DNA from 3 places in the Pantoea sp. PvP021 genome. Region 1 is predicted to be linked to each of the others. Evidence: predicted binding sites of a transcription regulator. Region 1 holds the regulator's gene; each other region holds the start of a gene.
The links. Region 1 encodes PurR, which represses purine synthesis genes. Its sites were predicted from a motif close to CANGCAAACGTTTGCNTG; they were not measured.
Positions count from the first base shown of each region.

Region 2: a site for PurR is predicted at 3,667-3,684, ahead of ACVKSX_RS22750 (nucleobase:cation symporter-2 family protein). Genes of this name have one in related genera too.
Region 3: a site for PurR is predicted at 2,113-2,130, ahead of ACVKSX_RS17840 (NCS2 family permease). Genes of this name have one in related genera too.

Region 1 is NZ_JBSRXX010000001.1:946,699-952,465, forward strand. Features, by position in the region: gene nemA (alkene reductase) at 1-414, shown strand, start outside; gene gloA (lactoylglutathione lyase) at 531-938, shown strand; gene rnt (ribonuclease T) at 1,059-1,727, shown strand; gene ACVKSX_RS04355 (Grx4 family monothiol glutaredoxin) at 1,771-2,106, opposite strand; gene ACVKSX_RS04360 (C40 family peptidase) at 2,472-3,269, shown strand; gene cydH (cytochrome bd-I oxidase subunit CydH) at 3,315-3,404, opposite strand; gene purR (HTH-type transcriptional repressor PurR) at 3,686-4,711, shown strand; gene punR (DNA-binding transcriptional activator PunR) at 4,708-5,613, opposite strand; gene punC (purine nucleoside transporter PunC) at 5,721-5,767, shown strand, end outside.
Region 2 is NZ_JBSRXX010000013.1:88,026-93,792, forward strand. Features, by position in the region: gene spoT (bifunctional GTP diphosphokinase/guanosine-3',5'-bis pyrophosphate 3'-pyrophosphohydrolase) at 1-856, shown strand, start outside; gene trmH (tRNA (guanosine(18)-2'-O)-methyltransferase TrmH) at 859-1,557, shown strand; gene recG (ATP-dependent DNA helicase RecG) at 1,554-3,632, shown strand; gene ACVKSX_RS22750 (nucleobase:cation symporter-2 family protein) at 3,736-5,109, shown strand; gene ACVKSX_RS22755 (AsmA family protein) at 5,228-5,767, shown strand, end outside.
Region 3 is NZ_JBSRXX010000007.1:154,500-160,266, reverse strand. Features, by position in the region: gene soxS (superoxide response transcriptional regulator SoxS) at 154-579, opposite strand; gene soxR (redox-sensitive transcriptional activator SoxR) at 680-1,165, shown strand; gene ACVKSX_RS17845 (glutathione S-transferase family protein) at 1,205-1,870, shown strand; gene ACVKSX_RS17840 (NCS2 family permease) at 2,229-3,578, shown strand; gene ACVKSX_RS17835 (Na+/H+ antiporter) at 3,724-5,373, shown strand; gene ACVKSX_RS17830 (LysR family transcriptional regulator) at 5,418-5,767, opposite strand, start outside.

The DNA.
Region 1 (5,767 bases):
GATCGCATTGGTATTCGCGTCTCACCTATCGGCAGCTTCCAGAATCTGGACAACGGCCCGGATGAAGAGGAAGCGGCGCTGTGGTATATCGGCGAGCTGGCAAAACGCAACATCGCCTATCTGCACCTCTCTGAGCCAGACTGGGCCGGCGGTCAGCCTTATACCGACGCTTTCCGTCAGAAAGTGCGTGATCTCTTCCCGGGTGCCATCATTGGTGCCGGTGCCTATACCGTTGAGAAAGCGGATGACCTGATTGGTCGCGGTCTGATCGATGCGGTTGCGTTTGGTCGCGATTACATTGCTAACCCGGATCTGGTTGAGCGTCTGCAGCAGGACGCCCCACTCAATCCACAGCGTCCGGAAAGCTTCTACGGCGGCGGCGCGGAAGGTTATATCGACTACCCAACGCTGTAACCGGTTCGGGCTGCCGTCCGGGATGATGACGGCAGCCATTATTCAATAGCGATTTTCATCGCTATACTTAGCGCCTGAGTCATCGGGCGATGGCGTTTTATTTAAAAGAGGATGTTATGCGTTTACTTCATACCATGCTGCGCGTTGGCGATCTGCAACGTTCAATCGATTTCTACACCCGTGTGCTGGGCATGCGCGTGTTGCGTCAGAGCGAAAACACCGAATACAAATATACCCTGGCATTTGTGGGCTACACCGACGAGAGCGAAGGTGCGGTGATCGAACTGACCTACAACTGGGGCGTCGATAAGTATGACCTCGGTGATGCCTATGGTCATATTGCGCTGGGCGTTGATGACGCAGCAGCGGCCTGCGAACGTATCCGCAAAGATGGCGGCAACGTGACGCGTGAAGCTGGCCCGGTTAAAGGCGGCTCCACCATTATTGCCTTTGTTGAAGATCCCGATGGTTACAAAATCGAGCTAATCGAAAACAAAGATGCCGGTAACGGCCTCGGCAACTAAACCTGCCTGTCAGCCTGCCCGATCGGGTGGGCTGAATCCCCTTCTCTGCGCTTCATCTGCTGCACCCGGCCCCGTTTTTTGCCATAATACGCGCTGCCCTTTTTCTGCAACGAGATCCTGATGTCTGAATCGAATTCCCCTAATGCACTCAATCAACGTTTCCGTGGCTTCTATCCGGTGGTGATCGACGTTGAAACCGCGGGTTTCAATGCGCAAACCGATGCGTTACTGGAGATTGCCGCTATCACGCTGAAAATGGATGAAGAGGGATGGATTCAGATTGACCAGACGCTGCATTTCAACGTCGAACCTTTTGTCGGGTCGCTGCTGCATCCCGAAGCCCTGGCCTTTACCGGCATCGATCCCAGCAATCCGCTGCGCGGCGCAGTCAGTGAATATGAGGCGCTGCACGCCATTTTCAAAATGGTGCGCAAGGGCATTAAAGACAGCGGCTGCAATCGCGCCATCATGGTGGCGCACAATGCCACCTTCGACCTGAACTTTATGTCAGCGGCGGCGGAACGAGCCAGCCTGAAGCGCAACCCGTTTCACCCGTTTGCCACCTTTGACACCGCGGCCCTGAGCGGGCTGGTTTTGGGTCAGACGGTGCTGGCGAAGGCCTGTATTGCGGCGGGAATGGAGTTTGACAGCACGCAGGCGCATTCGGCGCTCTATGACACTCAGCAGACGGCAACGCTGTTCTGCGAGCTGGTGAACCGCTGGAAACGGTTAGGCGGCTGGCCGCTGCCCTTCGCGGAAGGCGATGCAGAAGCCACGACATCCGCATAAGGGATGCCGCAATGAAAAAGGCCGACGTGATGTCGGCCTTTTTTTATTCTGCTTCTTTAAATTTTTCTGCAGTCTCTTTGATCAGCGTCTGCAGTTCACCACGCTGTAACATCTCAACGATGATGTCGCATCCACCGACCAGCTCGCCATCAACCCACAGCTGCGGGAAAGTTGGCCAGTTAGCGAATTTCGGCATCTCGGCACGAATGTCCGGGTTCTGCAGAATATCCACGTAAGCAAAACGCTCACCGCAGGCTGACAGCGCCTGCACCGCCTGTGCAGAGAAACCGCAGCTTGGCAGTTTCGGGGAACCTTTCATGTACAGCAGGATCGGGTTTTCTGCGATCTGGCGCTGAATTTTTTCTACAGTACTCATAATTGCCTTCCTTAATTCGTCACATCGTGTTTGTTTATTGTAGCGACTTCGCAGCGTGACTGAAAACGAGATTTTGATCGCTGCCCGATTAAATCGCCATCATTGTTAAGTCCTGCTCCGGGACACCTGAATTCCTGATTATTAACAGCAGGTAACAGATTAATAATTCGTAATAATTTCGTTGATATAAGACGCTGAAAATGTTCATTTTCAGCACAATTGCGTGGGTTGCAAAGATTAATATTAAAAGGCATTACAGTTTTTAAAAGAACTGGACTAGAATGGCCTGGGCGCTGATCCTGGATCAGATTAATCTCAACTTTGTCGCGGTGCGTAGTGGCCCTGACAACTTAACTAATCAACGGACTATGCGTTTAATCATTACGTTTTTCATGCTGGCCTTTGCGCAACTGTTTTTCAACATCGCCGCTGCGTCGCCTCACGCGCCGGTGAACGTCAGTACGCATAAAGCAGAGAAAAAGAGTGCGCGCGACGATGAGCGTCGCAAGCGTCGCCCGGTCAAAACGGTGACGAAAAAGACTCGCCTCAGCCCGGTTCAAAAACTAAAAACAAAAAAACTGAAAAAAGTCGAACTCGCCGCGAAACAGACGCCTGCTAAGAAGACCTCGCTAAAAACCGCCCGTCTCAGTAAGAACAAAGAGAAAAAACGTTATGGTCATCAGCGCCTGCTGAAAACCGCAGAGGTCACTACCAGCGAGACCGGCACGATTAAGATGAGCAAATCTCACCGTCAGCGCTACCAGAAGGCCCGCGAAACCGCGATGACCAAGCTGATGGGTCAGTTGGGTAAACCCTATCAGTGGGGCGGCACCTCTCCCCATACCGGTTTCGATTGCAGCGGCCTGGTCTGGTACGCCTATAAAGATCTGGTGAAGTTTAAGATCCCACGTACCGCTAACGAGATGTACCACCTGCGTGATGCCGCGCCGATCAAGCGTGAGTCGCTGGAGAAAGGCGATCTGGTCTTCTTCCGTATCAATGGACGCGGTACTGCGGACCATGTCGGCGTTTACCTGGGTGATGGCAAGTTTATCCAGTCGCCACGCACCGGCAAAGATATTCAGATCAGCGCGTTAGGAGAAGATTACTGGCAGCGCCACTATATTGGTGCCCGTCGGGTGATGACGCCAAAAACCATACGCTGAGCAGCAGAACAACCAGAAGAGAGCCGGGATAATCCCGGCTTTTTTTTAGTGCAGAATAGCGGTAAAACTAAAGGCCACAATCATCAGCAGACAGCCCGCGGTGGTCATTAAAGCCAGTTTAAGATCGGTACTCATTGCTTGCTCCTTAGTCACACAATTAGTAGGGGTATCGCATTTTCCCACAGGGCCCGGTAAAAATCTCGTTTTATCCGTTCAGCCTTGTTAGAATCCCGCCTTTGTTGCGCAACGCGCGCAACCCTGATTCCGTTTGCGCACGTTTTCAGGCGCTTTTACGCCGCCAGCGGCCTGTTTCCTGGCCATGAAAGCTGCATCTTTGCGGAAAAAACCCTGAGCAGACGCAAACGTTTAACACTACGCTTATCATAGAGTTAGATAAGCACTGGAGTCCGATTTTCATGGCAACAATTAAAGATGTGGCGAAACGCGCTGGCGTCTCAACGACCACCGTTTCGCACGTCATCAATAAAACCCGCTTTGTGGCTGAAGAGACGCGCAACGCGGTCTGGCAGGCGATTAAAGAACTGCACTACTCGCCGAGCGCCGTGGCGCGCAGCCTGAAAGTGAATCACACCAAAACGCTGGGCCTGCTTGCCACCTCCAGCGAAGCGCCCTATTTCGCTGAAATTATCGAAGCGGTTGAAAATCACTGCTTTGACAAAGGCTATACGCTGATTCTGGGTAATGCGCATAACGATCTGCAAAAACAGCGCGCCTATCTCAGCATGATGGCGCAGAAACGCGTCGATGGGCTGCTGGTGATGTGCTCTGAATATCCGGACGATCTGCTGCAGATGCTGGAAGAGAACCGCAATATCCCGATGGTGGTGATGGACTGGGGTGAATCGCGCGCCGACTTCACCGACACGGTACTGGATAATGCTTTCCAGGGCGGCTATCTGGCGGGACGCTATCTGATTGAACGCGGACACCGGGATATTGGTGCTATCCCCGGTCAGATGGAGCGTAACACCGGTGGCGGACGTCATGCCGGTTTCCTGAAGGCGATGGAAGAAGCGGGTATTCAGCCACGCGCCGAGTGGATTGTGCAGGGTGACTTTGAGCCGGAGTCAGGCTATCAGGCGATGCAGCAGATCCTGTCGCAGAAGCAGCGTCCGACGGCGGTGTTCTGTGGCGGTGACATCATGGCGATGGGCGCGATTTGCGCCGCCGACGAGATGGGTTTGCGCGTCCCCCAGGATATTTCGGTGATCGGCTATGACAATGTGCGCAACGCCCGCTATTTTGCACCGGCCCTGACCACGGTGCATCAGCCTAAAGCCCAGCTGGGTGAGAAAGCGCTGGAAATGCTGCTGGACCGCATTACCAGTAAGCGCGAAGTGTCACAAACGATTGAGGTCCATCCCACGCTGATTGAGCGCCGTTCCGTGGCCGATGGCCCGTTCCGCGACTATCGCCGTTAATGCTCGCTTAACCACTCCTGATTAAGCGTTTGCGCATCACCCAGATAGCTGAGCAACCAGCCTGTCGCCGGTGATGCGCGATCCTCTGCCCAGCTGACGCAACATGGGCTGTCCGGAAACGCCACCGGCAGCGTCAGTTCAACCAGCTCGCCACTGTCGAGCAGCGGCCTGGCCAGGTGACCGGGCACCATCGCCACACACAATCCCGCCTGCACGCACTCCAGCCCGGTTTGCCACTCCGGCACCACCAGCCGGCGCTGGTTATCCAGCGTCCATGTCATACGACGCGGCAGTGCGCGAGAAGTATCTTCCAGCACCAGGGAGGGCCAGCTCCGCAGCGTGTCATCATCTATCTGGCTCGCCTGCGTCAGAGGATGGTCGGGCGCAACCACGCAGCGCCAGTTAAGTGTGCCCATATCCCGAAAAGCAAAACGTCCGCCCACCGGTATCGCCTGCGTGGCACCAATCGCCACTTCCACCCGGCCATCGGCCAGCGCATCCCAGACGCCGTTAAAGACTTCATAGCTGATAATCAGCTCCATATCGGGAAAGTGGCGATAGAAATCTTTGACCAGTTGTCGGGTGCGCTGAGGTTTAGCGATACGGTCAACGGCTATGCTTAGCTGGCCGCGCCAGCCGTTAGCCAGCTGCTGACACTGTCGCCGGGTGGCAAGCATTTTTTTGATGACGCTACGTCCTTCCCGGACAAAATGCTCACCCGCCGGGGTCAGAACCACTTCGCGATGCTGCCGTTCAAATAGCGGTACCGCCAGCCAGTTTTCCAGCTGACGCACCGTATAGCTGATGGCAGAGGGCACCCGATGTAACTCCTGCGCGGCGGCGCTGAAGCTCCCCCCGCGGGCGACAGCGTCAACCACTTCTAATGCATATTCTGACCACATAATCTGCCTTCAAAAATTTTAACAGCAATCGGCAAATATTACCGTTTCACAGCAGCAAACGCACCTTTTACACTCTGCCGCGTTTATCCTGCAAAAATGAGAATCAGATGTTGTCGAATAAAGGGTTTATGCCCTACCTTGCCCTGCTGAGCAT
Region 2 (5,767 bases), on a different contig from region 1:
CCATGCCTGCGTTGGCGCACGCGTTGACCGCCAGCCTTATCCGCTGTCGCAAACCCTGACCAGCGGTCAGACGATTGAAATCATCACCGCGCCAGGCGCCCGTCCTAACGCCGCCTGGCTCAACTTTGTCGTCAGCTCCAAAGCCCGCGCAAAAATTCGTCAGCTGCTGAAAAACCTCAAGCGCGAAGACTCCGTCAATCTGGGTCGCCGCCTGCTCAGCCATGCGCTGGGCGGCAGCCGTAAACTGGCTGAGATTCCGCCTGAGAATATCAGGCAGGAGCTGGATCGTATGAAGCTGACCTCGCTTGACGATCTGCTGGCAGAAATCGGTCTGGGCAATGCGATGAGCGTGGTGGTGGCGAAGAACCTGTTGCAGGCTGACAGCAACGCCATCAGCAGCAACAGCAAGCGCGGTAAGCTGCCGATCAAAGGTGCAGATGGCGTGTTGATTACCTTCGCCAAATGCTGCCGTCCGATTCCCGGTGACCCGATTGTTGCCCATGTCAGTCCCGGCAAAGGGCTGGTGGTGCATCATGAATCCTGTCGAAATATTCGCGGCTACCAGAAAGAGCCCGAAAAATTCATGCCGGTCGAGTGGGATAAAGTCACCGAGCAGGAGTTCGTGGCGGAAATCAAAGTCGACATGTTTAACCATCAGGGCGCACTGGCTAACCTGACGGCGGCAATCAACACGGCCGGTTCCAATATTCAGAGCCTGAATACCGAAGAGCGTGATGGCCGCGTTTACAGCGCCTTTATCCGCCTGACCGCACGTGATCGCGTCCATCTGGCGAATATCATGCGTAAAATTCGCGTGATGCCGGATGTGATCAAAGTCCATCGTAACCGTAATTAGGCATGAACGATCAACGATTTGCCCGGATTCAGGCGATGCTGGCACTACGCCAGCACGATCTCACGGTCTGTATGGAGCAGGTGCATAAGCCGCACAATGTTTCCGCAGTGATCCGCACGGCGGACGCCGTCGGCATCCACGAAGTGCACGCCGTCTGGCCGAGCCAGCGGATGCGCACTCAGGCTTCCGCATCTGCCGGAAGCAACAGTTGGGTGAAAGTGGTCACCCATCCCACCATCGGCGATGCTGTAAAAAAGCTCAAACAACAGAAGATGCAGGTTTTAGCGACCCATCTCTCTGCCGATGCCGTGGATTTCCGTGAGATCGATTATACCCTTCCGACCTGCATCCTGATGGGCCAGGAAAAAACCGGCATCACCGAAGAAGCGCTGGCGCTGGCCGATCGGCAGATTGTGATTCCGATGGTGGGCATGGTGCAGTCGCTGAATGTCTCGGTCGCCTGCGCGCTGATCCTGTATGAAGCACAGCGGCAGCGGCAGAACGCGGGTCTGTACCTGCGCGACTACAGCCTGCTGGACGAAGATGAACAGCAACGCCTGTTGTTCGAAGGCGGATTCCCGGTACTGGCGCGGGTCGCAAAACAGAAAGGTTTACCCTATCCGCGCATCAATGCGCAGGGCGAAGTCGACGCCGATCCCAGCTGGTGGGCAACCATGCAATCGACCGGTAAAAGAAGATGAAAGGCCGTCTGCTGGATGCCATCCCGCTCAGTACCCTGACCGGCGTCGGTGCCAGCCAGGCGGCAAAGCTGGCCAAAATTGACCTGCATACCATTCAGGATCTCCTGCTTCATCTCCCGCTACGCTACGAAGATCGTACCCAACTCTATGCCATTGATGATCTGCTGCCCGGTATCTGGGCCACAGTAGAAGGCGAAGTGCTGCACACAGATATCACCTTTGGTCGCCGCCGGATGATGGTGTGCCAGATTAGCGATGGCAGCGGCGTACTGACGATGCGCTTCTTTAATTTCAATGCCGGGATGAAGAACAACCTGTCGCCGGGCCGGCGCGTCACCGCGTATGGTGAAATTAAACGCGGTCAGCGTGGCGCTGAGATTATCCATCCCGAATACCGGATCCAGGGCGAACAGAGCAATGTGACGCTGGAAGAGACCTTAACGCCGGTTTATCCCACCACCGAAGGTATTCGGCAGGCCACGCTGCGTAATCTCACCGATCAGGCACTGACGCTGCTGGAGAGCTGCCCGATTGCCGAACTGCTGCCGCAGGAACTGAGCGGCGGTTTAATCAGCCTGCCAGATGCGCTCCGCACGCTGCATCGTCCACCACCCGATCTAAAACTCAGCGAGCTGGAGAGTGGTCGTCATCCGGCACAACGCAGATTGATTCTGGAAGAGCTGCTGGCACACAACCTCAGCATGCTGGCGGTACGCGCCGGTGCTCAGCGCTATTACGCTTTACCGATGCTTCCCCGGCACAACCTTAGCGACCAGCTGCTGGCTGCGCTGCCCTTTTCACCGACCAATGCGCAGAAACGCGTGGTGGCGGAGATAGAGAAAGATCTGGCAAATGACTTTCCGATGATGCGGCTGGTGCAGGGTGACGTCGGCTCGGGTAAGACACTGGTCGCCGCCCTCTCTGCGCTGAACGTTATCGCACATGGTAAGCAGGTTGCCCTGATGGCGCCGACCGAACTGCTGGCTGAACAGCACGCCAGTAACTTCCGCCAGTGGTTTGCGCCGCTGGGCATTGAAGTGGGCTGGCTGGCCGGAAAACAGAAAGGCAAAGCCCGCCAGGCACAGCAGGAAGCGATAGCCAGCGGTCAGGTGGCGATGGTGGTGGGCACACATGCCCTGTTTCAGGAGCAGGTGCAGTTCAACGGTCTGGCACTGGTCATTATTGATGAGCAGCACCGGTTCGGCGTCCACCAGCGACTGGCGCTGTGGGAGAAAGGTGAGGAGCAGGGCTTCCATCCGCATCAGCTGATCATGACCGCCACACCAATTCCGCGCACCCTGGCGATGACCGCTTATGCCGATCTCGATACCTCAACCATCGATGAGCTGCCGCCGGGACGTACACCGGTGACCACCGTGGCTATCCCCGATACCCGACGCGATGAGATTGTGGCGCGGGTTGAGCATGCCTGCCGCGAAGGGCGTCAGGCCTACTGGGTCTGTACCCTGATTGAAGAGTCAGAATTGCTGGAAGCACAGGCGGCAGAAGCCAGCTGGGAATCCCTGAAAACGGCGCTGCCCGACTTAAACATCGGGCTGGTGCATGGCCGGATGAAGCCTGCGGAAAAACAGGCGGTGATGCAGGCGTTTAAAGCGAATGAACTGCAGCTGCTGGTGGCGACGACCGTGATTGAGGTTGGTGTGGACGTGCCGAATGCCAGCCTGATGATCATCGAAAACCCGGAGCGGTTAGGGCTGGCGCAGCTGCATCAGCTGCGGGGCCGTGTGGGCCGTGGTGCCGTGGCATCACACTGTGTACTGCTCTACAAAGCGCCGCTGAGCAAGACGGCGCAGAAGCGTTTACAGGTGCTGCGCGACAGCAATGACGGCTTCGTCATTGCCCAGTTCGATCTGGAGATTCGCGGGCCGGGTGAACTGCTGGGCACGCGTCAGACCGGCAATGCCGAATTTAAAGTGGCCGACCTGCTGCGCGATGCGGCGATGGTGCCCGAAGTTCAGCGTGTGGCGCGCCACATCCACCAGCACTATCCCGAGCAGGCCAGCGCATTGATTGAACGCTGGCTGCCAGAGAACACCCGTTATACCAACGTCTGAACGCCCCCCTCTGATTCGGCTTTTTTATCCCTGCCGGGCAAACGATTGCTTTTAGCCTGCGGATGATTACAATCGCCACATTATTTTTCGGGAAGAACAGAAGATGTCCACTAATCCGCAGCCAGAACAGCCTTCCGCCACGCAAAGCGAACTGATTTATCGTCTTGAAGATCGTCCTCCCCTGCCGCAAACGCTGTTTGCCGCCGGTCAGCATCTGCTGGCGATGTTTGTCGCGGTCATTACCCCCGCGATTCTGATTTGTCAGGCGTTAGGGCTGCCCGCAGAGGATACCCGGCACGTGATCAGCATGTCGCTGTTTGCATCGGGTGTGGCATCACTGCTGCAAATCAAAACATGGGGACCGGTGGGTTCGGGCCTGCTGTCGATTCAGGGCACCAGCTTCAACTTCGTTACGCCCTTGATTATGGGCGGCATGGCGCTAAAAAATGGCGGCGCTGACGTGCCTACCATGATGGCGGCGCTGTTTGGCACGCTGATGGTCGCCTCCTGTACCGAAATGGTGCTGTCACGCGTATTGCACCTGGCGCGCCGGATCATCACGCCGCTGGTTTCCGGTATCGTGGTGATGATTATCGGCCTGTCGCTGATTCAGGTGGGGCTGACCTCCATTGGCGGCGGTTTCAGCGCGATTAACGACCATACTTTTGGTGCGCCGAAAAACCTGATGCTGGCAGGGGCTGTGCTGCTGGTGATCGTGCTACTTAACCGGCAGAAGAACCCCTACCTGCGCGTTGCCTCCCTGGTCATTGCCATGGCGGTGGGCTATCTGCTGGCCTGGGCGATGGGCATGCTGCCTGCCGCCGGCATCCCCACCGATCAGCCGCTGATCGTGGTGCCGACCCCGCTCTATTACGGGCTGGGCTTCGACTGGAATCTGCTCATCCCGCTGATGCTGGTGTTTATGGTGACCTCTCTGGAGACTATCGGCGATATCACCGCCACCTCGGATGTGTCAGAGCAGCCGGTCAGCGGGCCCCTCTATATGAAACGCCTGAAAGGCGGCGTGCTGGCGAATGGCCTCAACTCCTTTGTCTCCGCGCTGTTTAATACTTTCCCGAACTCCTGCTTCGGTCAGAACAATGGCGTGATCCAGTTGACCGGTGTTGCCAGCCGCTACGTCGGCTTTGTTGTCGCGCTGATGCTGATTGTGCTGGGGCTGTTCCCGGCGGTCAGCGGACTGGTGCAGATGATCCCTGAACCGGTACTCGGCGGCGCCACCATTGTGATGTTCGGCACCATCGCCGCCTCGGGTGTTCGCATTGTGTCACGCGAGCCGCTTAACCGCCGCGCCATCATGATTATTGCGCTGTCGCTGGCGGTGGGCCTGGGCGTTTCCCAGCAGCCGCTGATCCTGCAGTTTGCGCCTGACTGGCTGAAAACCCTGCTCTCTTCCGGTATTGCGGCGGGCGGTATTACCGCTATCGCACTCAACCTGATTTTTCCGCCAGAGAAGTAAGGCCAGAGGCAGGCTTCGGCCTGCCTGCTAATTATTCGGATTTACATCCAGGCTGTTGAGCTGTAACGGTAATTCAGGCATAACAACCTCTCACCGGATTTAACTCGGGAAGGATGCTATGAAATTTATTGGAAAGTTTTTCCTCACCTTACTTTTGCTGCTGCTTTTCACCCTGGTCGTGATCTATGTTCTGTTGCAGACACAGTGGGGTGCAGGCTGGTTTAGCCGTTGGGTGAGTGACAAAACCGAATGGCATCTCTCCCTGAGTAAAATTGAACACAATTTCTCCTCTCCCTCTCACATCATTCTGGATGACTTCAGCTTTGGTCACGATGGACAGCCTGCAGTTCTGGTGGCGAAACGGGTCGATCTCGGTCTGGCACTGATTCAGTTCAGCGATCCGCTGCATTTCAGCAGCCTTGAGCTGCGCGACGGAGAAGTGAATCTGGCCAATCTGGCGCCAGGCAGCGCGCTACCGATTCAGGCCGATCGCCTGCAACTCAACAATATGCGTATCGACAGCCCCAACAGCGCGTTACCGCTGTTTGCTCAGCAGGTTAATGGCGGCATTCTGCCGTGGAAACCCACTGCCCTTGATATGCTGGGCCGCGATGCCCGCTTCCAGATGAGCGCAGGCAGCATGACACTGAATAATGTG
Region 3 (5,767 bases), on a different contig from region 1:
CAAAGTGTGACTTGGGTCACATTATATCACCCGATTTTAAATTTTGAACAAAATTTGACTCTGGTATGGTAGCGGCGTGAGGGAATAGCGAGTAGTAGCAGAAGAACGGTGGGGAAATCAGTCAGATGCGCCCGGGCGGGCGCATCTGAGGGGTCAACGAACCGGACAGCACTCGCCGGTCGTGCGCTGGGTGAAGCTACTGATACCGTCATTGCAGCCAAAACTCAGCAGGCGAGGGCGCTGAATCGCCTGGCGGCGCATGGTATGGCGGTAAGCGGTAGGCGTCTGTGAAAACTGACGACGAAACACGCGGGAGAAGGTCTGCTGCGAGTCATAGCCATACTGCATCGCAATATCAAAAACCGGCCGCTGTGTCTGTGACAGCGCTTCCGCTGCCAGCGTCAGACGGCGCTCGCGAATATAGCCACCCAGCGTCTGTTTCGTTACCGAACGGAACATACGCTGCAGATGCCATTTCGAATAGCCCGATTTTGCGGCAACCTCATCGATCGACAGGCTCTTATCCAGGTTCTGGTCAATCCAGTGCGTCAGGGAATGAATGATCTCTTCTTGCATCATGGTCTCATCCTTCTGGTGCTTAATAAGCGGTAATGGGAGTTTAGTGGTTTTGATGGAGAGCGAGTATAATTCCTCAAGTTAACTTGAGGTAAAGAGCCTGATGAAAAAAGAACGCAACTATCCGAAACCGGTCTTAACACCGGGTGAAGTGGCGCGCCGCAGCGGTGTGGCGGTTTCGGCACTGCACTTTTATGAGACAAAAGGACTTATTTTCAGCACCCGCAACAGCGGCAATCAGCGGCGATACAGCCGTGACGTGCTGCGACGCGTCGCGATTATCAAGATTGCGCAGCGTATCGGCATTCCGCTGGCAACGGTCAGTGACAGCCTGGATCACATTCCGCCTGACAAGCGCATGTCGACACCGGAGTGGGATGCGCTGACGCAGCACTGGCGCGAAGAGCTGGATAAGCGCATTGAAACCCTGACCCGCCTGCGTAATGACCTGGATGGCTGTATCGGCTGCGGCTGTTTGTCGATGCGCGACTGCCCGCTGCGCAATCCCGGCGACCGGCTGGGTCAGCAGGGCTCGGGTGCGGTGCTGCTTGACCCGGAACAGGATGATAAACATCCGGATGTGGAGTGACGTCTATACTTGGTGAAGGTCAAAACACAGGGAATCATGATGATCACCGTTCACCATCTTGAGAAATCGCGCTCGCATCGGGTGCTGTGGCTGCTGGAAGAGCTGGAAGTGCCGTACCAGATTAAACGCTATCAACGCGAACCGACCATGCTGGCCCCGGAGGCGCTGAAAAAAGTGCATCCGCTGGGAAAATCACCGGTCATTACCGACGGGAACCAGGTAGTGGCAGAGTCAGGTGCCATTCTCGAATATCTTGAAGAGAAATATGATCACGAGTTCCGGCTCAAAGTGAGTGATGAGGCGTCGCGGCTGCAGTGCCGCTACTGGCTGCACTATGCCGAAGGCTCGCTGATGCCGCTGCTGGTGATGAAGCTGATCTTCGGTCAGATGGGTAAAGCACCGGTGCCGTGGCTGCTGCGCCCGGTCGGGGCGGCATTCGGTAAAGGCGTGCAGAAAGCGTTCCTGGATAAACAGCTTAAGCCACACATGCAGATGATCGAACAGCATCTGGCTGCAAATCCCTGGTTCGCCGGTCAGCGCTTCAGTATCGCTGATATCCAGATGAGCTTTCCGCTGCTGGCGCTTGCGCGACGTGCCGGACTGGAGCAGATGCCCGCCAGCCAGAAATGGCTGCAGACTGTGCAACAGCGTGCCGCCTGGCAGCGCGCGATCGATCAGGGCGGCGAGCTTTCGCTGCCAGGTTAATTCCCCTCTTCCACTGGCGGGTCGTGTCTCATCACTGCTGCGCCAGTGCGCATCCCCCTGAAAATCGCGTTAACTTCAGGGCGTCAGCGTTTGACGTCGGCCTGGGCCACGTGGCTGCTGGCGACTTAAGCCTGATCTTTATGCTGAAGAATCTCCCTCTGACAGTTGAAAATGTGCCGCTAAACGCCGGATAATCGCATGCCTTTTTATCTGGCCGCTTCTGGCGGCCAACTATCTGCGGCAAGGTAAACGTTTGCCTGCCGGGTAAAACCCGACAGTGACGCCGTCTACCCGCTTATTCCAGGGACAGCGATGGTCGCAGAGCGATCCACACAACAAAAATTTTTGAGGCTCAACTATGTCAACTGAATCACGCCCGGCCAGTGGAAAACTGGACGCCTGGTTCTCGATCTCGGCGCGCGGCAGCAGCGTGCGCCAGGAAATTCTGGCCGGACTTACCACCTTCCTGGCGATGGTCTACTCCGTTATCGTGGTGCCAGGAATGCTGGGCAAGGCCGGTTTTCCCCCTACTGCCGTGTTTGTCGCCACCTGCCTGGTTGCCAGCTTTGGTTCCATCATTATGGGACTGTGGGCCAATCTGCCGATGGCGATTGGCTGTGCAATCTCCTTAACCGCCTTTACCGCTTTCAGCCTCGTGCTGGGCCAGCACATCAGCGTGCCGGTTGCGCTGGGCGCGGTGTTCCTGATGGGCCTGCTGTTTACCCTGATCTCAGTGACCGGCATTCGAGCCTGGATCCTGCGTAACCTGCCGATGGGCGTGGCGCACGGCACTGGCGTCGGAATTGGCCTGTTTTTGCTGCTGATTGCGGCTGACGGTGTAGGCCTGGTAGTGAAAAACCCGGCACCGGGCCTGCCGGTGGCGCTGGGGCACTTCACCACTTTTCCGGTAATGATGACGCTGCTGGGACTGGCAGCAATTATTGGACTGGAGAAGCGCCGGATGCCCGGCGGTATTCTCATGACAATTATCGCCATTTCGCTGTTGGGGCTGATTTTCGATCCGGCGGTGAGCTACAAAGGATTGTTTGCGCTGCCGAGCCTGCGTGATGCCAGCGGTGAGTCGCTGCTGTTCAGCCTCGACATTATGGGCGCGATGCAGCCGGTCGTGCTGCCAAGCGTGCTGGCACTGGTGATGACGGCGGTCTTTGACGCGACCGGCACCATTCGCGCGGTCGCGGGTCAGGCAAATCTGCTGGATAAACAGGGCCAGATTATCAATGGTGGCCGTGCGCTGACTAGCGACTCCGTCAGCAGCCTGTTCGCGGGTCTGGTGGGCGCGTCACCGGCTGCGGTTTATATCGAATCGGCGGCAGGAACGGCGGCGGGGGGTAAAACCGGTCTTACCGCGATTGTGGTCGGCCTGCTGTTCCTTGCCATTCTGTTTATGTCACCGCTGGCGTATCTGGTGCCGGCTTACGCCACCGCGCCTGCATTAATGTATGTGGGTCTGCTGATGCTCAGTAATGTGGCGAAAGTCGACTTTAATGATTTTGTCGATGCGATGTCGGGCCTGTTAACGGCGGTGATTATCGTGCTCACCTGTAACATCGTCACGGGCATTATGATCGGTTTCGCCAGCCTGGTCGTGGGGCGTCTCTTCGCGGGGGAATGGCGCAAGCTCAACGTCGGCACCGTCATTATTGCTATCGCGCTGGTGGCGTTTTACGCCGGTGGCTGGGCGATCTGACTGTACAACCGGGCGTGCGGCTGCACGTCCGGAATTTTCCACTATTTTCCCGCCCGGCGCACGCGTAGCTGACAATCTTCACCGCAGTTTGTTTTACACTTTAGCGCTTAACCAATGATTGAAAGAAACGACGCCTAAGGAAAGCATGGAAATCTTTTTTACAATTCTCATCATGACGCTGGTCGTGTCGCTCTCTGGCGTTGCGGCTCGTATCCTCCCTTTTCAGATCCCGTTGCCGCTGGTTCAGATCGCCGTGGGTGCGATGCTGGCCTGGCCAACTTTTGGTCTGCATGTCGACTTTGACCCGGAGCTGTTTCTGGTGCTCTTTATTCCGCCGCTGCTGTTCGCGGATGGCTGGAAGACGCCGATCAGTGAGTTCCTGCATCATGGTCGCGAGATAATTGGCTTAGCACTGGCGCTGGTCCTGATTACCGTGATCGGCATCGGCTATCTGATCTACTGGCTGGTACCAGGTATCCCGCTGATCCCTGCCTTTGCGCTGGCGGCGGTGCTGTCACCGACCGATGCCGTGGCGCTCTCAGGCATTGTCGGTGAAGGCCGTATTCCCAAGAAGATTATGTCGATCGTGCAGGGCGAAGCCCTGATGAATGACGCTTCGGGCCTGGTATCGCTGAAATTTGCCGTGGCAGTCGCCATGGGTACCATGGTGTTTACCTGGGGTGGTGCCAGCGTTGAGTTCCTGAAAGTGGCGGTGGGTGGTCTGATTGCGGGTGTCGCGATCTGCTGGCTCTACGGTAAGTCACTGCGCCTGCTCAGCCGCTGGAGCGGTGACGATCCGGCTACCCAGACCGTACTGCTGCTGCTGCTGCCGTTCGCTTCTTACCTGATTGCTGAACATCTGGGTGTCTCAGGCATCCTGGCGGCCGTGGCGGCCGGTATGACCATCACCCGTTCCGGTATTATTCGTCAGGCACCGCTGGCGATGCGCCTGCGTGCCAACAGCGTCTGGCAGATGCTGGAATTCGTCTTTAACGGCATGGTCTTCCTGATGCTGGGCCTGCAGTTGCCGGATATTCTGCAGACCTCTGTCGATCAGGCGCAGGCCGATCCGAACGTCGAGCTCTGGATGCTGTTTGCCGATATCGGGCTGGTCTATGCCGCGCTGATGATCGTGCGTTTTGGCTGGCTGTGGATTATGCAGCGCTTCAGCAAACGCCTGCTGAAGAAGAAGCCGCTGGAGTTCTCCAACTACTCGTTGCGTGAACTGCTGATCGCCTCCTTTGCGGGTGTGCGCGGCGCGATTACCCTGGCCGGTGTCCTGTCGATTCCGCTGTTCCTGACCAGCGGCGAGCCTTTCCCGGCGCGTTATGAACTGGTCTTTATCGCCACCGGCGTGATTCTCTTCTCGCTGTTGGTAGGGGTAGTGATTCTGCCGATTCTGCTGCGCGGCATTGATACTATTGATAAAGGCGCACACCGTCGCGAGTTGCAGAATGCGCGTGCGGTAATGGCAGGTGCAGCCATTGAGAGCCTGCACAAGATGGAAGAGCGGCTGGAGAATGAGTCGGAAGAGAACATCGATCCGGAGCTGCTTAAAGAGGTGAGTCTGCGGGTGATTGGCAACTTACGTCGTCGCGCTGAAGGGAAGAATGACCTTGAACACGCGCTGTTCGCCGAGAACCTGGAGCGTCGCTTCCGCCTGACCGGACTGCGTGCCGAACGTGCTGAGGTCTATCATCTGCGCGCCACCCAGCAAATCTCCAATGAGACGATGCAGAAGTTACTGCACGACCTGGATCTGCTGGAAGCGCTGCTGATCGAAAAAGAGGAGTAAGTCCTGACTGGCACGCCTGCGCGTTAATGCGGCGTGCCAGCCTTTCACACCGACAGGCGCGGCGGCTCATCCGGCCAATGCTCGCGACAACAGGCTATCCACGCCTGCGCACTGCGCGACAGATAACTCCCTTCCCGCCAGATCAATCCCAGACTCCACTTCAGCTCCGATTCCAGCGGCAGCCACAGCAGCGACTGCTTATCCAGCCGCTGACAGATCGGCTCCGGCAGAATCGCCAGCCCCATCTCCGCCTGCACCATCGCCGCCAGAAAATCCCACTGTCCGCTGCGAACCGCCACCGTTGGCGTCAGGTTGAGCCGCTGAAACGCCTGCATCAGCTGACGATTCAGCGAGAACTCCTCATTAAAAATCAGCAGTGGATGCTCTGCCAGTT